DNA from 4 places in the Mycobacterium montefiorense genome. Region 2 is predicted to be linked to each of the others. Evidence: riboswitches for the same ligand, from Rfam matches in the RefSeq annotation. Region 2 holds a riboswitch; each other region holds the start of a gene.

Region 1 (4,207 bases), on a different contig from region 2:
GTCGGGAACGACCTCGCTCAATGAGATCGCCAAACGAGCAGGCGTCGGTGCGGGAACGCTGTATCGCCATTTCCCCACCCGGGAAGCGTTGATCCTCGCGGTATACCGTCACGACGTCCAGCGACTTGTGGGTTCGGTGCCCAAGTTGCTGCAGGCTCACCCGCCGTTGGATGCGTTGCGTTTGTGGTTCCAGAAATTGGCAGATTACGTTCGCCTCAAACACGGTCTGGGCGACGCACTGCACAGTGCAGCGCTACAGGACGCGATCGACGAAACGTATACCCCGGTTGTCGCTGCAGTCGGCCAGCTGGTCGATGCCTGCATTACCGACGGGTCCCTTCGGCCGGACCTCGATCCCGCAGATGTTCTGCTGCTGATGGGTTTTCTGTGGCGGGTCGCAGACGGAGCAGAGGGAAAGCGGCAAGCCAAACGGATAATGGGCCTCGCAATCGAGGGACTGCGGAGCAGCTGACCGGGCCGCCGCGGGGGTTCTGACGCGTACGGTCGGGGTATGGCTCGAATCCTCGTCATCGGCGGCCACGGCAAGGTTGCGCTGCAGCTCGCCCGCATCCTGACCGAACGCGGCGACGAGGTCAGTTCGGTCTTCCGCAATCCCGACCATTCCGACGAGGTCGCCGCCACCGGCGCCAAACCGGTGGTGGCCGACATCGAGCAGCTCGATACGAATGCCCTGGCCGATCTGTTGACCGGGCACGACGCCGTCGTCTTCGCGGCCGGAGCGGGCGGCGGCGATCCGGCGCGAACGTATGCCGTCGACCGTGATGCCGCAATCCGGGTGATCGACGCCGCCGGGCAGGCGGGCATCAACCGGTTCGTGATGGTGTCGTACTTCGGCGCGGGGCCGGATCACGGCGTGCCGCAGGGCGATCCGTTCTTCGCCTACGCGGAGGCCAAGGCCGCCGCCGATGCCCACTTGCGGGCCAGCGAACTGGACTGGACGGTGTTGGGTCCCGGCAGGCTCACCCTGGAGCCGGCGACCGGTCGCATCGTCGCCGGCCAGGGCAAGGGCGAGGTATCCCGCGCCGATGTCGCGCTCGTGGTGGCTGCCGCCCTTGCCAACGATTCGACCCTGCGGCGGACCATCGAATTCAACAACGGGGACATCCCGATCGCAGTGGCGTTGGCGGGCTGACTAAACTACTCCTCGCAGCTGGTCTGCTTGCGCCGCACCCGCGGCGCCGGCATCGAACGAAGCAACGTGAGTAACGCTTCGTAAGAGGGAACCCGGTGAGAATCCGGGACTGTCCCGCAACGGTATGCAGGAACGACCGCCGTCAGAGTTTCTGGCAAGCACTGGTCTTACGACTGGGAAGCGACGGCCACTAGGAGCACCACCCGGTGCGCGCCTGCAAGTCCGGAGACCTGCCAGCTGTGCCGGGCGCGCCGCGCCCGGCGGCTCATCGCCTCGTGGAATGGGCGCTAGGCTGCAGCCGTTGCGATACGTGCACAGGGTGCGCACCGCTACCGGATCGGCTGCATGTCCGCCGGCGGTGACCTCCACGCCGATTGAAGGACGAATATCGTGACCCCTCAAGCATTCACAGCGACAGTTGTCGGCTCTCCGCGCATCGGCCCGAAACGGGAACTCAAACGCGCGACCGAGGGCTACTGGGCAGGACGCACCAGCCGAGCCGACCTCGAAAACATTGCCGCCACCTTGCGGCGCGACACCTGGAAGCGCCTGGCCGACGCGGGCCTGGACTCGGTGCCGGTGAACACCTTCTCCTACTACGACCAGATGCTCGACACCGCGGTCATGCTGGGCGCATTGCCGGCTCGCGCCGCGCAGGTTCCCGACGAGCTGGACCGCTACTTCGCCGCGGCGCGCGGCAACAAAGACGTCGCGCCGCTGGAAATGACCAAGTGGTTCGACACCAACTACCACTACATCGTTCCCGAGATCGAGCCTGCGACGAAGTTCTCGCTGAATCCGGACAAGGTGCTCTCCGAGCTCAAAGAGGCTCAAGGGCAGGGAATTCCAGCGCGTCCAGTCGTGATCGGCCCGGTCACCTTCCTGTTGCTGAGCAAGGGCGTCAACGGTGGCGGCGCGCCGATCGAGCGGCTGCAGGAGCTGCTACCGATTTACTCCGAGCTGCTGTCGCTGCTGGCCGACAACGGCGCGCAGTGGGTACAGATCGACGAGCCGGCTCTGGTCACCGACATCTCCCCCGATGCCCCCGCGCTGGCCAAAGCCGTGTACAACGCGCTGGGCAAGGTGAGCAACCGGCCCGCCATTTACGTCGCCACCTACTTCGGTGATCCCGGCGACTCATTGGGAGCGCTGGCCCGCACACCCGTCGAGGCGATCGGCGTCGACCTGGTTTACGGTGCCGACACCGCGATCGCCGCGGTGCCCGAGCTGGCCAACAAGACACTGGTGGCCGGTGTCGTCGATGGACGCAACATCTGGCGCACCGATTTGCAGGCGGCGCTGAGCAAGCTGGCGACGCTACTGGGTTCGGCGGCCAACGTCGCCGTCTCGACGTCGTGCTCGACGCTGCACGTGCCGTACTCGCTGGAACCGGAGACCGGCCTCGACGACGCGCTGCGCAGTTGGCTGGCGTTCGGTCAGGAGAAGGTCGCCGAGGTGGTGGCGCTGTCCCGAGCGCTGCATGAGGGCCGCGACGCGGTCGCCGAGGAGATCGAGGCCTCCAACGCCGCGGCGGCCTCCCGGAAGAAGGATCCGCGGCTGCACAATGACAAGCTCCGGGCTCGCATCGACTCGATCGTGACGTCCGGTACGCACCGCGGCGACGCCGCGCAGCGGCGCACCAGCCAGGAAGAGCGGCTGCACCTGCCGCCGCTGCCGACCACCACGATCGGCTCGTTCCCGCAGACCGTAGAGATCCGCAAGGCCCGCGCCGCGCTGGTCGCCGGTGAGATCGACGAGGCCGAATACGACCGCAGGATGAAGCAGGAGATCTCCGACGTCATCAAGCTGCAGGAAGGCCTCGGCATCGATGTGCTGGTGCACGGCGAGCCGGAGCGCAACGACATGGTGCAGTACTTCGCCGAGCAGCTGGACGGATTCTTCGCCACCAAGAACGGCTGGGTGCAGTCCTACGGCAGCCGCTGCGTGCGGCCGCCGGTCCTTTTCGGTGACGTGATCCGCGAGCAGCCGATGACGGTGGAATGGGCCAAGTACGCGCAGTCCCTGACCGAAAAGCCGGTCAAGGGCATGCTGACCGGCCCGGTCACGATCCTGGCCTGGTCGTTCGTCCGCGACGACCAGCCGTTGGCCGACACCGCCAACCAGGTGGCGCTGGACATCCGCGACGAGACGGTGGATCTGCAGTCCGCCGGCATCGCGGTGATCCAGGTCGACGAGCCCGCACTGCGCGAGCTGCTGCCACTGCGTCGCGCTGATCAGGACGAGTACCTGAGCTGGGCGGTCGGGTCGTTCCGGCTGGCCACTTCCGGCGTCGATGACTCGACCCAGATCCACACGCACCTGTGCTATTCGGAGTTCGGCGAGGTGATCGGAGCCATCGCGGACCTGGACGCCGATGTCACGTCGATCGAGGCGGCTCGCTCACACATGGAGGTGCTGGACGACCTGAACTCGGTCGGCTTCGCCAACAGTGTTGGCCCGGGCGTCTACGACATCCACTCGCCGCGGGTGCCGAGCACCGGCGAGATGGCCGAGTCGCTGCGGGCGGCGCTGCGGGCCGTTCCGGCGGAGCGGCTGTGGGTCAACCCCGACTGCGGGTTGAAGACGCGCAACACCGACGAGGTGAACGCCTCGCTGCAGAACATGGTTGCCGCCGCGCAGGAAGTCCGCGCGGGGGTCTAAGCGGTTTACTCCGCTTGCTCGGACAGCACCTGGACCGGCACATCGTCGGCCCAGGGCTGCCGGGTGACCATGTCCGAGACTTTGACGATGCCGCGCTCGAACTCGCCTGTCGCGGCGTCCACCAGCCGATAGGACTGGGTCTGGCGGTGGATCGGCTGAGCGTCGAGTAGCACGACCCGCACTTCGCCAGGCAGGAAGCCGCAGCGCTGCTGCATCGCGGCGATCAACTGCTCGTTGTGCATATGGCCGTCGCCGAAATTCCATCCGATCGCGGTGCTGCAGATCCGCTCCCCGTCGGTGATGACGTAGTCGTCCTCGTTGCCGTCGGCCATCGCGCGATGCGCGAGTGTGAACAGCGCGCGGCCGTGAGTGTTCATGGCGCGGAACGCATAT
Region 2 (4,207 bases):
TCGACGGGGTAGATATCAGCGCCAGCGTTGCCACGCTGCACCTCACCTCGTCCTACGGCGCGCGCCAAGACATCCGGATTCACACCGACGACGTCGGGCGGGTTGATCGGTTTGAGCTCGAGACACTGCCGCCGACCATCACCTCATGGCGTGACATCGACGCCACGCTGAGCAAGACCGGTGCGCGGTACTCCTATCAGGTCGCCAAGGTCGACAATGGCCGCTGCGATCCGGTGGTGGGCACCAATACCGGCGAATCTCTGCCGCTGGCATCGATTTTCAAGCTTTACGTGTTGCACGCATTGGCGGGCGCAATTCGCAACCACACGGTGTCCTGGGACGATCAGTTGACAGTCACCGAAAAGAGCAAGGCGGTGGGTTCGTCGGGCTTGGGACTTGCTCCGGGCGACCACGTTTCGGTGCGCACCGCGGCCGCGAAGATGATCGCCAACAGCGACAACATGGCTACCGATTTGCTGATCGAAAGAATGGGCACGCGCGCCATCGAATCCGCGCTCGCCACGGCCGGCCATCACGATCCGGCCAGCATGACTCCCTTCCCCACGATGTACGAGCTGTTCTCCATCGGCTGGGGCCGACCGGATCTGCGCAGCCAGTGGCAGAACGCGGCCCCGCAGGTCCGCGCCCAGCTGCTGGCACAGGCGAATTCAGCACCGTATGAACCTGATCCGGCTCGCGCCCACACCCCGGCGTCGGCGTACGGAGCGGAGTGGTACGGCAGCGCCGAGGACATCTGCCGAGTCCATGCGGCGCTGCAAGCCGACGCGGTCGGCGAGGCTGCACCGATCAAGCAGATCCTGTCCGCGGTCTCGGGTATCCAGCTGGACCGAAATGTTTGGCCCTATATCGGGGCGAAAGCCGGTGGCCTGCCAGGCGATCTGACCTTCAGCTGGTATGCCGTCGACAAGATGCAACAGCCGTGGGTCGTCAGCTTCCAGCTGAATTGGCCGCGCGATCATGGGCCGAAGGTAACGGGCTGGATGCTGCAGGTCGCCAAGCGGGCGTTCGCGCTGATCGCGCCGCAGTAGTCAGTGCAGCCGCAGCGTCCAGCAGTCGTTGCGGTAATGCATCGTCGTTGCGGCAACCGGTGCAATATCGATGCGCCAGAACGACTTCGGCCCAATGCCGAGAGCCACCAGGATCGCCGCCCGGATCACTGCCGGATGGGTCACCGCAACGATTCGCGAAGGTTCTTCGATCAACGACGCCAGCCATCCAGCCACCCGCTCGGTGAGGTCGACGACGGATTCCCCGCCGTGCGGCGCGCATGCCGGTTCGGTCAGCCACACCTCAAGGTCCGCCGCGGCCACGGCACCGAGTGTCTGTCCACGCCAGCTGCCACAGTCGAGGTCGGCCAACCGCGGCTCGGCCGTGGCCTGCAACCCGAGTAGCTCCGCGGTTTGGCGGGCGCGCCGCTCGGGTCCGGCGAGGTGACGTGTCCCGGGGCTATCAAGGCCCACAGCGGCTTTCGCCTGCCGACACCCGGTTTCGTTGAGCGGCTCGTCGGCCGGAAAGCGTACCGCCGCCATCGCGTCGGTCATCGCGTGCGACACCAGGGTCAGCCGGACGACCTCCGTCACGCCGCGATGCTCGATACCCGTCCGTTCTCGGAGCGCTCTGTCAGCAACCGATCGGCAAGTATCGCAAAGACCAGGCCGATGGTGACCCACAGCAGCAGCTGCGTGCCCAACGACAGCAGCCTGAATTCGTAGAGCACATCGGCGGGAAAGCCCGGGTAGATGATCGTGCCGGAGGCGTCGCGCAACGGCGCGGGCGTCTCGTCCACCGTTGGTAACGCCACCATCACCACCACGACGGCGACCAGGTAAGCCCCGGCCGCGAGCAGCCGTGAATTCCACCGGCCGAATCGGTCAGCCAGTCGCCGGGCCAGCAACACCGCCCCGCTCGCCAGCACCACCGACGCCAGCACCATCAGCAGATACCAGCCGGTGCGGGCCCCGATGGTATCGGACTGACCGACGGCGGGCGGGTTCGGCGGATATTTCACGAACGGCACCAGGTAGACCGCCACGAAGGCACCCACCGCCAGAAGCAGCGAAAGTTGGCGCGGCGCAGGGCTTTCCGCACGGCCTGCAGTGCGGGCATAGGTGACGCAGAACAGCACGGCGAACAGCGCACCCATGGCGACACCAAAAATCAGCACACCAAAGCCCAGTCCGGGGTTGGACTGCACGCCGCGGGTGAACAGCTCCGCGCCATGCTCATGCACACCGTGGGCATTCTCGGCGTCGGTACGACCGTCTTCGAAGTCGATCGCCCGGGCGATTACGGGTTCGGCACACAGACGGGCGAATACGAATGCCAGCACGGCGCCGATTGCGCCCGCCAGCAGCCCGCGTCCGATCAGACGCTTCTCCACGCCGGATCAGTGGCAGGGGAAGCCGAGGAGGTGGCGCGCATCGTGCACGAATTCGTGCACATGCGTGTCGCTGCCAAACAGCGACACGGCACCTTGATCGACGCCGACGAAGTAAATCGCCAACAACGCCAGGAAAGCGGTTGCCGCCAACCAGAGCGCGGCGCTCGACGCCGACAAATCTATCGCGCGTGCGCGGGTCGTCTCAGAACTGGACACTGCTGACTCCTTCTGGGAATGACGCGTCCCACCTTCGTGACGGGTTCCGGGTCTGACTCTCCACAGTGGCGCGACCGTTCTGGAATTTCACCAGATTCCGTTGCCCATCAGCAATAACTGATAACAGTCGTCAGTCTAATCGGACTGCACAGTAGAACCAATCACTACTGCGCGGGCTGTCCGCCGTAGCCCAGTTGGCTGGCGGTGTACTTCGCGGCATCCGTAACCGGCACCGCCTCCACTGCCGTGCCGTAGGCGCAGATCTCGGTCCACACGTCGCCGATCTCAGTGGTGTCGAACCGCATCGCGATGATCGCGTTGCCGCCGCGGTTGCGCGCCTCGGCGATCAGCCGACCCATCGCCTCGTTGCGACTCTCGGCGAGATTCTTGGTCATGCCGGCCAGTTCGCCGCCGAACATCGACTTCAGCCCGGCACCGAACTGGGCGAACGCATTGCGCGAGCGAACGGTCAGTCCGAACACTTCGCCGCAGACGCGCCGAATCTCCCAGCCCGGAAGGTCATTCGTGGTGACGATCAGCACAGCCGAACCCCTTAGCTCTCAGCACAGCAAAACGGGTGGTTAGTCCGGTCAGAGACTAACCACCCGTTTTGCTGTAGTGCTACTGGCTGTCGGGCGCGGCGTGCGCTCCGGCTTTCGTCAGTTCCGGCTCGGCCGGCGGCTTGCGCGCTCCGGCGAACGTGAACACCGCGTCCTCGCCGGCACCTTCGCCGTCCCAGTTGTCCACGTCGACGGTAACGACCTGACCGGGACCGACCTCGTCGAAGAGGATCTTCTCGGAGAGCTGGTCCTCGATCTCGCGCTGGATGGTGCGCCGCAGCGGGCGAGCACCCAGCACCGGGTCGAAGCCGCGCTTGGCCAGCAACGACTTGGCCTTGTCGGTCAGCTCCATCGCCATGTCCTTGGTCTTGAGCTGCTTGCCGACGCGTTCGATCATCAGGTCGACCATTTGGATGATCTCGTCACGAGTCAGCTGGTGGAAGACGATGATGTCGTCGATGCGGTTGAGGAACTCGGGGCGGAAGTGCTTCTTCAGCTCGTCGTTGACCTTCTGCTTCATCCGCTCGTAGTCGTTCTCGCCGCCACCCTGGGTGAAGCCCAGGCCCACCGGCTTGGAGATGTCGGAGGTGCCGAGGTTGGACGTGAAGATCAGCACGGTGTTCTTGAAGTCCACCGTGCGGCCCTGCCCGTCGGTGAGCCGACCATCCTCGAGCACCTGCAACAGGCTGTTGTAGATCTCCTGGTGCGCCTTCTCGATCTCGTCGAACAGCACCACGGAAAACGGCTTGCGGCGCACCTTCTCGGTGAGCTGGCCACCCTCTTCGTAGCCGACATATCCGGGCGGAGCACCGAACAGCCGCGACGCGGTAAACCGGTCGTGGAATTCGCCCATGTCGATCTGGATGAGCGCGTCGTCGTCGCCGAACAGGAAGTTGGCCAGCGCCTTGGACAGTTCGGTCTTACCGACACCCGACGGGCCGGCGAAGATGAACGAGCCCGACGGGCGTTTGGGGTCTTTCAGCCCGGCGCGGGTACGGCGAATCGCCTTGGAGACGGCCTTGACGGCATC
Region 3 (4,207 bases), on a different contig from region 2:
GTACTCGCTGCGGTTCCATTCGCCCGGCCCGCTGACTGGCTGTTGCGCCATGATCTGACGGGCGAAGGCCACGTTGAACCGCCAGAAATCGATCTGCTCGCACGGGGAATCGATCTCGGCCTGGTAAACGGACTTGGACTGGCCGAGCATCGTCGCGGCGGCGATCTTCTCCCGCCACGGACCCGCCAGCAGGTCGGCGGCCCGCAGGAACACGGCGGCGCGCTCGTCGAAAGGCATTGCCGACCAGTCCTTCTTCGCGGCCATCGCGGCTTCGATGGCCGCGACCGCGTCGGCGTGCCCGGCGTTGGTCAGGGTGCCCAGCGTGGCGGCGTGCCGGTGCGGCTGGACGACATCGATGCGTTCACCGTCCCCCATTCGGTGCGAACCGGCGATGACATGCGGGAGGTCGATCGGATGATCCGCCAGCTCGGCCAGTTCGACGTGCAGGCGGGCGCGTTCGGGAGAGTGCGAGGCGTAGTCGTGGACCGGCTCGTTGACCGGTGTCGGCACCTGGGTGATCGCATCCATGCTGCCAGGATCCTCGGCACCGCCCCTCATACTGTTAGCTGATCGGATAAGATCATCCGGGCTTTGTAGTAGAATCGGACAACATGCGGGTGCCTGGGGTTGGACTGGGCCAGCTGCTGTTGGCGCTGGATGCGACGCTGGTCAGCCTGGTGGACGCCCCGCGCGGCCTGGACCTGCCGGTGGGGTCGGCGGCGCTGATCGATTCCGACGACGTCCGTCTGGGCCTGGCGGCGGCCGCCGGGTTGGCCGACGTGTTCTTTCTGCTCGGCGTCAGCGACGACGAGGCGCTGCGATGGATCGACAAGCAGGCTCGCGAGCGCGCCCCGGTGGCGATCTTCGCCAAGGAGCCGTCGACCGCACTGGTGATCAAGGCCGTCGCGGTGGGGTCGGCGGTGGTGGCCGTGGAACCGCAGGCCCGCTGGGAGCGGATCTATCAATTGGTCAACCACGTCTTGGAGCACCACGGCGATCGGGCCGATCCGATGGACGACTCCGGCACCGACCTGTTCGGCTTGGCGCAGTCACTGGCTGACCGCATCCACGGCATGGTCAGCATCGAAAACGCGCAGTCGCACGTGCTCGCCTACTCGGCCTCCAACGACGAGGCCGACGAGCTGCGCCGGCTGTCCATCCTGGGCCGGGCCGGGCCGCCCGAACATCTCGAGTGGATCGGCCAGTGGGGCATCTTCGACGCGCTGCGGGCCAGCGGCGAGGTGGTCCGCGTCGACGAACGTCCGGAGTTGCGCCTGCGGCCGAGGCTGGCGATCGGCATCTATCAGCCGCCGGCCGGGCCGCGGCGACCGCCGGTGTTCGCCGGCACTATCTGGGTGCAGCAGGGGTCGGCGCCGCTGGCCGACGACGCCGAGGAGATATTGCGCGGCGCGGCGGTGCTGGCCGCCCGGATCATGTTCCGGCTGGCGGCCCGGCCATCGACGCATGCGCGACGGGTGCAGCAACTGCTCGGCCTCACCGACGGCGAACCGGCCGACGTGGCGGGGATCGCCCGCGAACTGGGCCTGGCCACTGACGGTACCGCCGCGCTGATCGCCTGGGACGCGAAGGACGCCGGTCCCCGTCACCCGCGGCTGACCGACGTTTTAGCGTTGAGCGCCAGCGCTTTTCGCCGAGACTCCCAGGTAGCCTCGGATGGCGCGCGCATCTATGTGTTGCTGCCCCAGACCTCGGCGGCCCGGTCGGTCACCTCGTGGGTCCGCGGCACGATCAACGCATTGCGCACCGAACTCGGAGTTGAGCTGCGGGCCGCCATCGCCGCGCCGGTCGCCGGTTTGGCCGGCGTTGCCGCGGCGCGCAGCGAGGTCGATCGCGTGCTCGATAGCGCTGAGCGACACCCGATTTCGATCGGACAAGTGACCTCGCTGGCCGAGGCACGCACTACCGTCCTGCTCGACGAGATCGTCACGTTGGTCGGATCCGACGAGCGGTTGGTCGATCCCCGGATACGCGACCTGCGGACCCGCGACCCGGTGCTGGCCGAGACTCTTCGGGTCTACCTGGATAGCTTCGGCGACTTCGCGGCGGCCGCGCAGTGGCTGCAGGTCCATCCCAACACGGTTCGCTATCGCGTGCGCCGGATCGAGAAGCGGCTGTCGACCTCACTGGGTGATCCCGAGGTGCGGCTGCTGTTTTCCCTGGGGCTGCGGCTGCTGGAACGCTCGGCGTGATCCGCGCTTCCTCTCGCCCGATTCGGCCCTCGTTCGCTTGGGCGCAACGGATGCGACAATGTCACCCGTAAGGTGATGACGATGTAGGAAGCCGGTGCGAATCCGGCGCGGTCCCGCCACTGTCATCGGGGAGCGACCCTCAACTGCCACGACCAGCAGGCCGGAAGGCGAGGCGAGCAGCGATCCGAGAGCCAGGACACTCGCGTCATTGCGTCCTGCTACCCGGGGCGGAGTACCCCGAGAGAGCTGTCAAACGTAGATGTCACGTTCTGCATGGGTGGACTTTGTCGTCCCCACCCGCCATTTGATCATTCCCGCAAGGGTTTTCGTTATAACGCAGGGCGCCGACCGATGACCGCGCCGATCTGGATGGCCGAACCTCCGGAGGTGCATTCGGCGCTGCTCAGCAGCGGGCCAGGGCCCGGCCCCTTGCTGGCCGTCGCGTTGACGTGGGGCGCATTGAGCGTCGAATATGCGCAGACGGCGGCCGAGCTGACCGCACTGTTGGGCGCTGTGCAGGCCGGAACCTGGGACGGCCCGACGGCCGCGACATACGTGGACGCGCACGCACCCTATCTGGCCTGGTTGGAACAGGCCAGCGCCGTCAGCGCGGCAATCGCGGCCGAGCACGAACTCACGGCCACCGCCTACACGGCGGCATTGGCGACGATGCCGTCCCTGCCGGAGCTGGCCGCCAACCACGCGACCCACGGCGCCCTGACGGCAACCAACTTCTTCGGCCTCAACACCATTCCGATCGCGCTGAACGAAGCCGACTATGCGCGCATGTGGGTCCAGGCCGCCACCGTAATGAGCACCTACCAGGGTGTTGCGACAGCAGCGGTGGCCGCCGCACCGGAAATCGAACCGGCGCCACAGGTCATGGCGGCCGACACGCCGGCGGCCGCGTCGTCCCTACCGCCCAATCGGCAGAGCCAGATCCTGGAATGGTTGGACCGGATCGGGTTCGGCGACTTCTACAGGAAGTTCATCCAGCCGCTCATAGATTTGCTGAAGGACAACCCGTTCTTTCGGGCCCTGTTCTCCGGATTCAACCCGTGGCGGCCCGTCCTCGGCAATCCGCTGAGCTTCCTCAGCCCTTTCAACATCGCGTTTGCGCTCGGCTATCCGATGGATTTCGGATCGTACTTCGCCTTTCTGGCGCAGACCTTTTCGTTCATCGCGGCCGACCTGGCGGCGGCGTTCGCGTCGGGCAATCCGGCGACCATCTTCTGGACTCTGTTGTTCGCCGCCATCGAAGCCATCGGCACGATCATCACCGACACCATCGCATTGCTCAAGACGTTGCTCGAACAGACGCTGGTGCTGATCCCGATCATCCTGCCGCTCCTGACTGTGTCCATGGTGCCGTTGGCGCTCCCCGCGCTGGCGGGCGGCTTGGCGGCCTTGACGGGTTTGGCAGGGCTGCCCGCCATCCCGGTGGTGCCGATCGTCGTGGCCCCCGCATTCGTCCCGGCGGCACTGGCACCCACCCCGCCTCCGCCGCCGGCTCCGGCTCCGGCCCCCGCGTCCGCCCCAGCTCCGGCGCCTGCGGCGGCCCCCGCGCCCCCGACCCCGGGCGCCCCGCCATCGGCACCACCCGTCACCACCATCGAAGGGCTGTCCTACCTGCTCGGTGGCCTGACCGCGGACGCCAAGCGGGCGGCAACCGCCGACGCCAGTGCGAGGAAGGCGGCCAAGCCGGGCATCGTGGCGGCAGTTGTGGTGGCACAGCCCGACGAACGGACTCCGGATCGGCGCCGTCGCCGGGCGAAGGCCAAACAACTCGGCCGCGGCTATGAATACCTGGACCTGGAGTCAGGGCCGTCGCCGGTGGCTGCGGATCGCGCCCTCCGGAACCCGGGCTTCTCCGGCACCAGGCCCACCGAGACCGCCACGGCGCCAGCCGGATTAACGGTGCTGGAAGACGATGCGTTCGGCGGCGGCCCGCGCATGCCGATGATGCCGGGCACGTGGGACCCCGACTCCTAGAACCG
Region 4 (4,207 bases), on a different contig from region 2:
TCCATTAAGGCGTTCAGAAAAGTCTCGACCGTGCGCGTGTTCGCGACGGCTGTTCCGGTCAGCTCGGTCATGGTGCCAGCGTAGGGCGCGTGCCGGTCGGCCGCTGTGGCAGGGTAAGGCGGTGCGAGTCGCCGTGGTCGCCGGGCCGGATCCTGGGCACGCGTTTCCCGCGATCGCGCTGTGTCAGCGTTTCCGGGACGCGGGCGACGAAGCCACCCTGTTCACCGGCGAGGAATGGATCCAAGCCGCCCGCGACGTGGGCATCGCGGCTGTCGCACTCGACGGGCTCGCGGCGACCGATGAAGACCTCGACGCCGGGGCCCGAATCCACCGGCGCGCGGCGCGGATGGCGGTGCTCAACGTGCCGGCGCTGCGCGACCTGGCACCCGACCTGGTGGTGTCCGACGTGATCACCGCCGGCGGCGGCATGGCCGCCGAGCTACTGGACATCCCGTGGATCGAGCTGAACCCGCATCCGCTGTATCTGCCGTCGAAGGGGTTGCCGCCGATCGGCAGCGGGCTAGCCCCGGCGACCGGCATTCGCGGCCGGCTGCGTGATGCCGCGATGCGGGCGATGACGGCGCGTTCCGTGCGCGCGGGCCAGCAGCAACGTGAGAGATCCCGCGTCGAGATCGGGTTGCCGGCGCGCGATCGGGGGCCGCTGCGGCGGCTGATCGCCACACTGCCCGCGCTGGAGGTTTCCCGGCCGGACTGGCCGGCCGAGGCCGTCGTGGTCGGGCCGCTGCACTTCGAGCCGACCGATCAGATCCTCGAGGTCCCGGCCGGCTCGGGGCCGGTGGTTGTGGTCGCGCCGTCGACCGCATTGATCGGCACCGAGGGTCTCGCCGAGGTTGCGCTGGCGTGCTTGACGCCGGGCGAGACGCTGCCGGCGGGATCGCGTCTGTTGGTGTCGCGGCTGGACGGACCGGAGCTGACGGTGCCGTCGTGGGCGGTGGTCGGGCTGGGACGCCAGGACGAGCTGTTGGCGCATGCCGATGTGGTGATCTGTGGCGGCGGCCATGGAATGGTGGCCAAAACGCTGCTGGCCGGGGTGCCGCTGGTGGTGGTGCCCGGCGGCGGCGACCAGTGGGAGATCGCCAATCGGGTGATGCGCCAGGGGAGCGCGCGGCTGATCCGGCCGTTGACGGCCGACGCGTTGGTCCAGGCGGTCAGCGAAGTGTTGTCGGCACCCCGCTACCGCGAGGCCGCACGCACGGCCGCGGCCGGCATCCACCGCGTCGCCGACCCGGTGCGGATATGCCACCGAGCGCTGGCGCTCGCGGGATGACTGCGATCGGTATGTTGGCTGGCGTGCGGCTGACGGAGTTCAACGAGCGGGTGGTGCTGCGGTTCGGCACCGCGTACGGCGCTTCGGTGCTGGTAGACCACGTGCTGCCCGGTTTTGACGGCCGAACCGCGTCGCAGGCGATCGAAGACGGCGTCGAACCTCGCGATGTCTGGCGGGCGTTGTGCGTCGACTTCGATGTGCCCCGCGAGCAGTGGTGAGCTTTTTCGCATACTCATCTCCGGCTTGATCGTGGTGCCTGGCGAAAGACGCAGTCGCCGCACACTGCTCGCCCCGGGAGGCGATAGAACAGGCAGCAGCTGTTGCGCTTGAAGCCCAGATGCGAGCCGCTGATAGCACCGGATCCGGACAGCACGCCGGTGTCCAGCAGGGAACCGGTGATCTCGACAATCCGTGCGCGCAGGTCGGGCCGGGCCACGAGCAGCGCCCGCGACGCGCCGACGAGTGCGGACGCGATATTGCCTGCCAGCAGGACAGGCGCCAGCTTGACCCGCAGACCTGCCTCGAACGGCTGCATATGTTGTTGCACCACAACGCCGTACAACAACTCCGCGGAGATTTCCGGCACCGCTGTTCCGATGGGTTCGGGCATGCGCAGCGGCGCCCCGTCGTCGGCACGTTGCAGGTCGTCGAGGTCTGGAACAACGTCGTGGGCCAAAGCGCATGCCAGCACCGGTGACCACAGCCGGGTGGCATGGCCGAGATGAACCAGCGAGGCGCCGATCCGTAGGTCAGTCGTGTGGTAGTGCTGCGCGGTGGTGTCGATCAAACCGGTGAAGCCGTCGGCGTAGTCCTGTCGGACCGGATGCCACCCTGCTCCGGTGCCGCCCACCGTGAGCGCGAAAAATCCTTTGTAGGAAGATATTTGGGCAAGCTCGCAGGAGATATCCATGCGTGCGCGCCACCCTCTCTGGGGAGGTCCGCCCCAGCGTCTAGTGAGGAAGCGCCGACGGTGAGTATCTGGCTCTCGGGTCGCAATGCGACGCCCGATCACAGTGGCGGGACCGCACCGGATTCGCACCGGTTTCCTCAGCTTTTTCCTGCAGGCCCGTCGACGCCCTTTCGGTAGCCGATGTTGCCACACGCGCGGCGTGTCGAACTTGAATCGAACAGGTGTTCGGCTACTGTGGTGATCGTTCGGAGATGTCGACTTGTCGGTGGCCATCTCTAATGTCTCGCCCAACCGACCGAAACCGGTCATCGAACACATCGACTATAGGAGAGGCACCATGGCGCAAGCCCCCGACCGCGAGAAGGCTCTCGAGCTGGCGATGGCCCAGATCGAGAAGAGCTACGGCAAAGGCTCGGTGATGCGTCTCGGCGAAGAGACACGTCAACCGATCTCGATCATTCCGACTGGATCCATCGCGCTGGACGTGGCCTTGGGCATCGGCGGCCTGCCGCGCGGCCGGGTCGTGGAGATCTACGGCCCGGAGTCCTCGGGTAAGACCACCGTCGCCCTGCACGCGGTGGCCAACGCTCAGGCCGCCGGCGGCGTCGCGGCGTTCATTGACGCCGAGCACGCCCTGGACCCGGACTACGCCAAGAAGCTCGGCGTCGACACCGATTCCCTGCTGGTCAGCCAGCCCGACACCGGTGAGCAGGCCCTTGAGATCGCCGACATGCTGATCCGCTCCGGCGCACTCGACATCCTGGTCATCGACTCGGTGGCCGCGCTGGTGCCGCGTGCGGAACTGGAAGGCGAGATGGGTGACAGCCACGTCGGGCTGCAAGCCCGGCTGATGAGTCAGGCGTTGCGGAAAATGACTGGCGCGCTGAATAATTCGGGAACCACGGCGATCTTCATCAACCAGCTCCGCGAGAAGATCGGGGTGATGTTCGGCAGTCCGGAAACCACCACGGGTGGAAAGGCCTTGAAGTTCTACGCATCGGTGCGCCTGGATGTGCGCCGGATCGAGACGCTCAAGGACGGCACCGACGCGGTCGGTAACCGCACCAGGGTCAAGGTGGTCAAGAACAAGGTGGCACCGCCGTTCAAGCAGGCCGAGTTCGACATTCTCTACGGTCGGGGCATCAGCCGGGAAGGCTCGCTGATCGACATGGGCGTGGACCAGGGCTTCGTCCGCAAGTCCGGTTCCTGGTTCACCTACGAGGGCGAACAGCTCGGCCAGGGTAAGGAGAACGTCCGCAACTTCTTGATGGAGAACGGCGATATCGCCAACGAGATCGAGAAGAAGATCAAGGAAAAGATGGGCATCGGTGCGGTGGTGACCGATGACGACGTCCTCCCCGCCCCCGTCGATTTCTGAGCCTGCCCGCGAAGAGCAGGCGCGGGCGTTGTGCCTGCGCCTGCTCACCGCGAGGGCGCGCACCAGGGCCGAGTTGTCCGGCCAGCTCGCGAAACGCGGATACCCCGGCGACGTCAGTGCCCGGGTGCTCGATCGGCTGGCCGCTGTCGGGTTGGTGAATGACCGGGACTTCGCCGAACAGTGGGTGCAGTCCCGGCACGCCAGGGTGGGAAAGAGCAAGCACGCCTTGGCCGCCGAGCTGCACACCAAAGGTGTCGACAAAGAGGTCATCACCACGGTGCTGGCCGGGATCGACGCCGGTGCAGAGCGAGGCCGGGCCGAAGAACTGGTACAGGCCAAGCTACGACGGGAGACGCTGAGCGGGGACGACGCGCGGATCACTCGACGGCTGGTGGGGATGCTGGCGCGCCGTGGCTATAGCCAGAACCTGGCCTGCGAGGTCGTCCTCGCCGAGCTGAACGCCGAACGAGAACGCCGCCGGGTCTAGCTGCGGGTTAATGCCCTCGGCCCCGGTCGCCGTAGCATGGCCCCGTGACTTCGACAGTGGCGCCAGACGCCGCGAGCCTCTCCGGGGCCGTGGCTGGGTCGGCGCGCACCTATCAAGTTCGCACTTATGGCTGCCAAATGAACG

Evidence for each region. Region 2 has a riboswitch for cobalamin ahead of H7K34_RS10920 (CbtB domain-containing protein). Riboswitches for the same ligand answer to the same signal wherever they lie in the genome.
Region 1: another riboswitch for cobalamin. It lies ahead of metE (5-methyltetrahydropteroyltriglutamate--homocysteine S-methyltransferase); the one in region 2 lies ahead of H7K34_RS10920 (CbtB domain-containing protein).
Region 3: another riboswitch for cobalamin. It lies ahead of H7K34_RS05800 (PPE family protein); the one in region 2 lies ahead of H7K34_RS10920 (CbtB domain-containing protein).
Region 4: another riboswitch for cobalamin. It lies ahead of H7K34_RS16025 ((2Fe-2S)-binding protein); the one in region 2 lies ahead of H7K34_RS10920 (CbtB domain-containing protein).

What each region holds. Positions count from the first base shown of each region.
Region 1 is NZ_JACKVL010000007.1:161,853-166,059, reverse strand. It holds gene H7K34_RS05430 (TetR/AcrR family transcriptional regulator) at 1-472, shown strand, start outside; gene H7K34_RS05425 (NAD(P)H-binding protein) at 512-1,153, shown strand; cobalamin riboswitch at 1,156-1,405, shown strand; gene metE (5-methyltetrahydropteroyltriglutamate--homocysteine S-methyltransferase) at 1,544-3,814, shown strand; gene H7K34_RS05415 (DUF3556 domain-containing protein) at 3,820-4,207, opposite strand, start outside.
Region 2 is NZ_JACKVL010000012.1:270,729-274,935, reverse strand. It holds gene H7K34_RS10935 (Cpe/LpqF family protein) at 1-1,049, shown strand, start outside; gene H7K34_RS10930 (histidine phosphatase family protein) at 1,050-1,601, opposite strand; gene H7K34_RS10925 (CbtA family protein) at 1,598-2,401, opposite strand; gene H7K34_RS10920 (CbtB domain-containing protein) at 2,408-2,617, opposite strand; cobalamin riboswitch at 2,601-2,761, opposite strand; gene H7K34_RS10915 (YbjQ family protein) at 2,782-3,159, opposite strand; gene clpC1 (ATP-dependent protease ATP-binding subunit ClpC) at 3,239-4,207, opposite strand, start outside.
Region 3 is NZ_JACKVL010000007.1:246,374-250,580, reverse strand. It holds gene pruA (L-glutamate gamma-semialdehyde dehydrogenase) at 1-528, opposite strand, end outside; gene H7K34_RS05805 (PucR family transcriptional regulator) at 612-2,210, shown strand; cobalamin riboswitch at 2,252-2,432, shown strand; gene H7K34_RS05800 (PPE family protein) at 2,562-4,202, shown strand.
Region 4 is NZ_JACKVL010000013.1:567,880-572,086, forward strand. It holds gene H7K34_RS16010 (limonene-1,2-epoxide hydrolase) at 1-71, opposite strand, end outside; gene H7K34_RS16015 (glycosyltransferase) at 122-1,288, shown strand; gene H7K34_RS16020 (DUF3046 domain-containing protein) at 1,312-1,506, shown strand; gene H7K34_RS16025 ((2Fe-2S)-binding protein) at 1,521-2,198, opposite strand; cobalamin riboswitch at 2,241-2,374, opposite strand; gene recA (recombinase RecA) at 2,536-3,576, shown strand; gene recX (recombination regulator RecX) at 3,542-4,063, shown strand; gene miaB (tRNA (N6-isopentenyl adenosine(37)-C2)-methylthiotransferase MiaB) at 4,108-4,207, shown strand, end outside.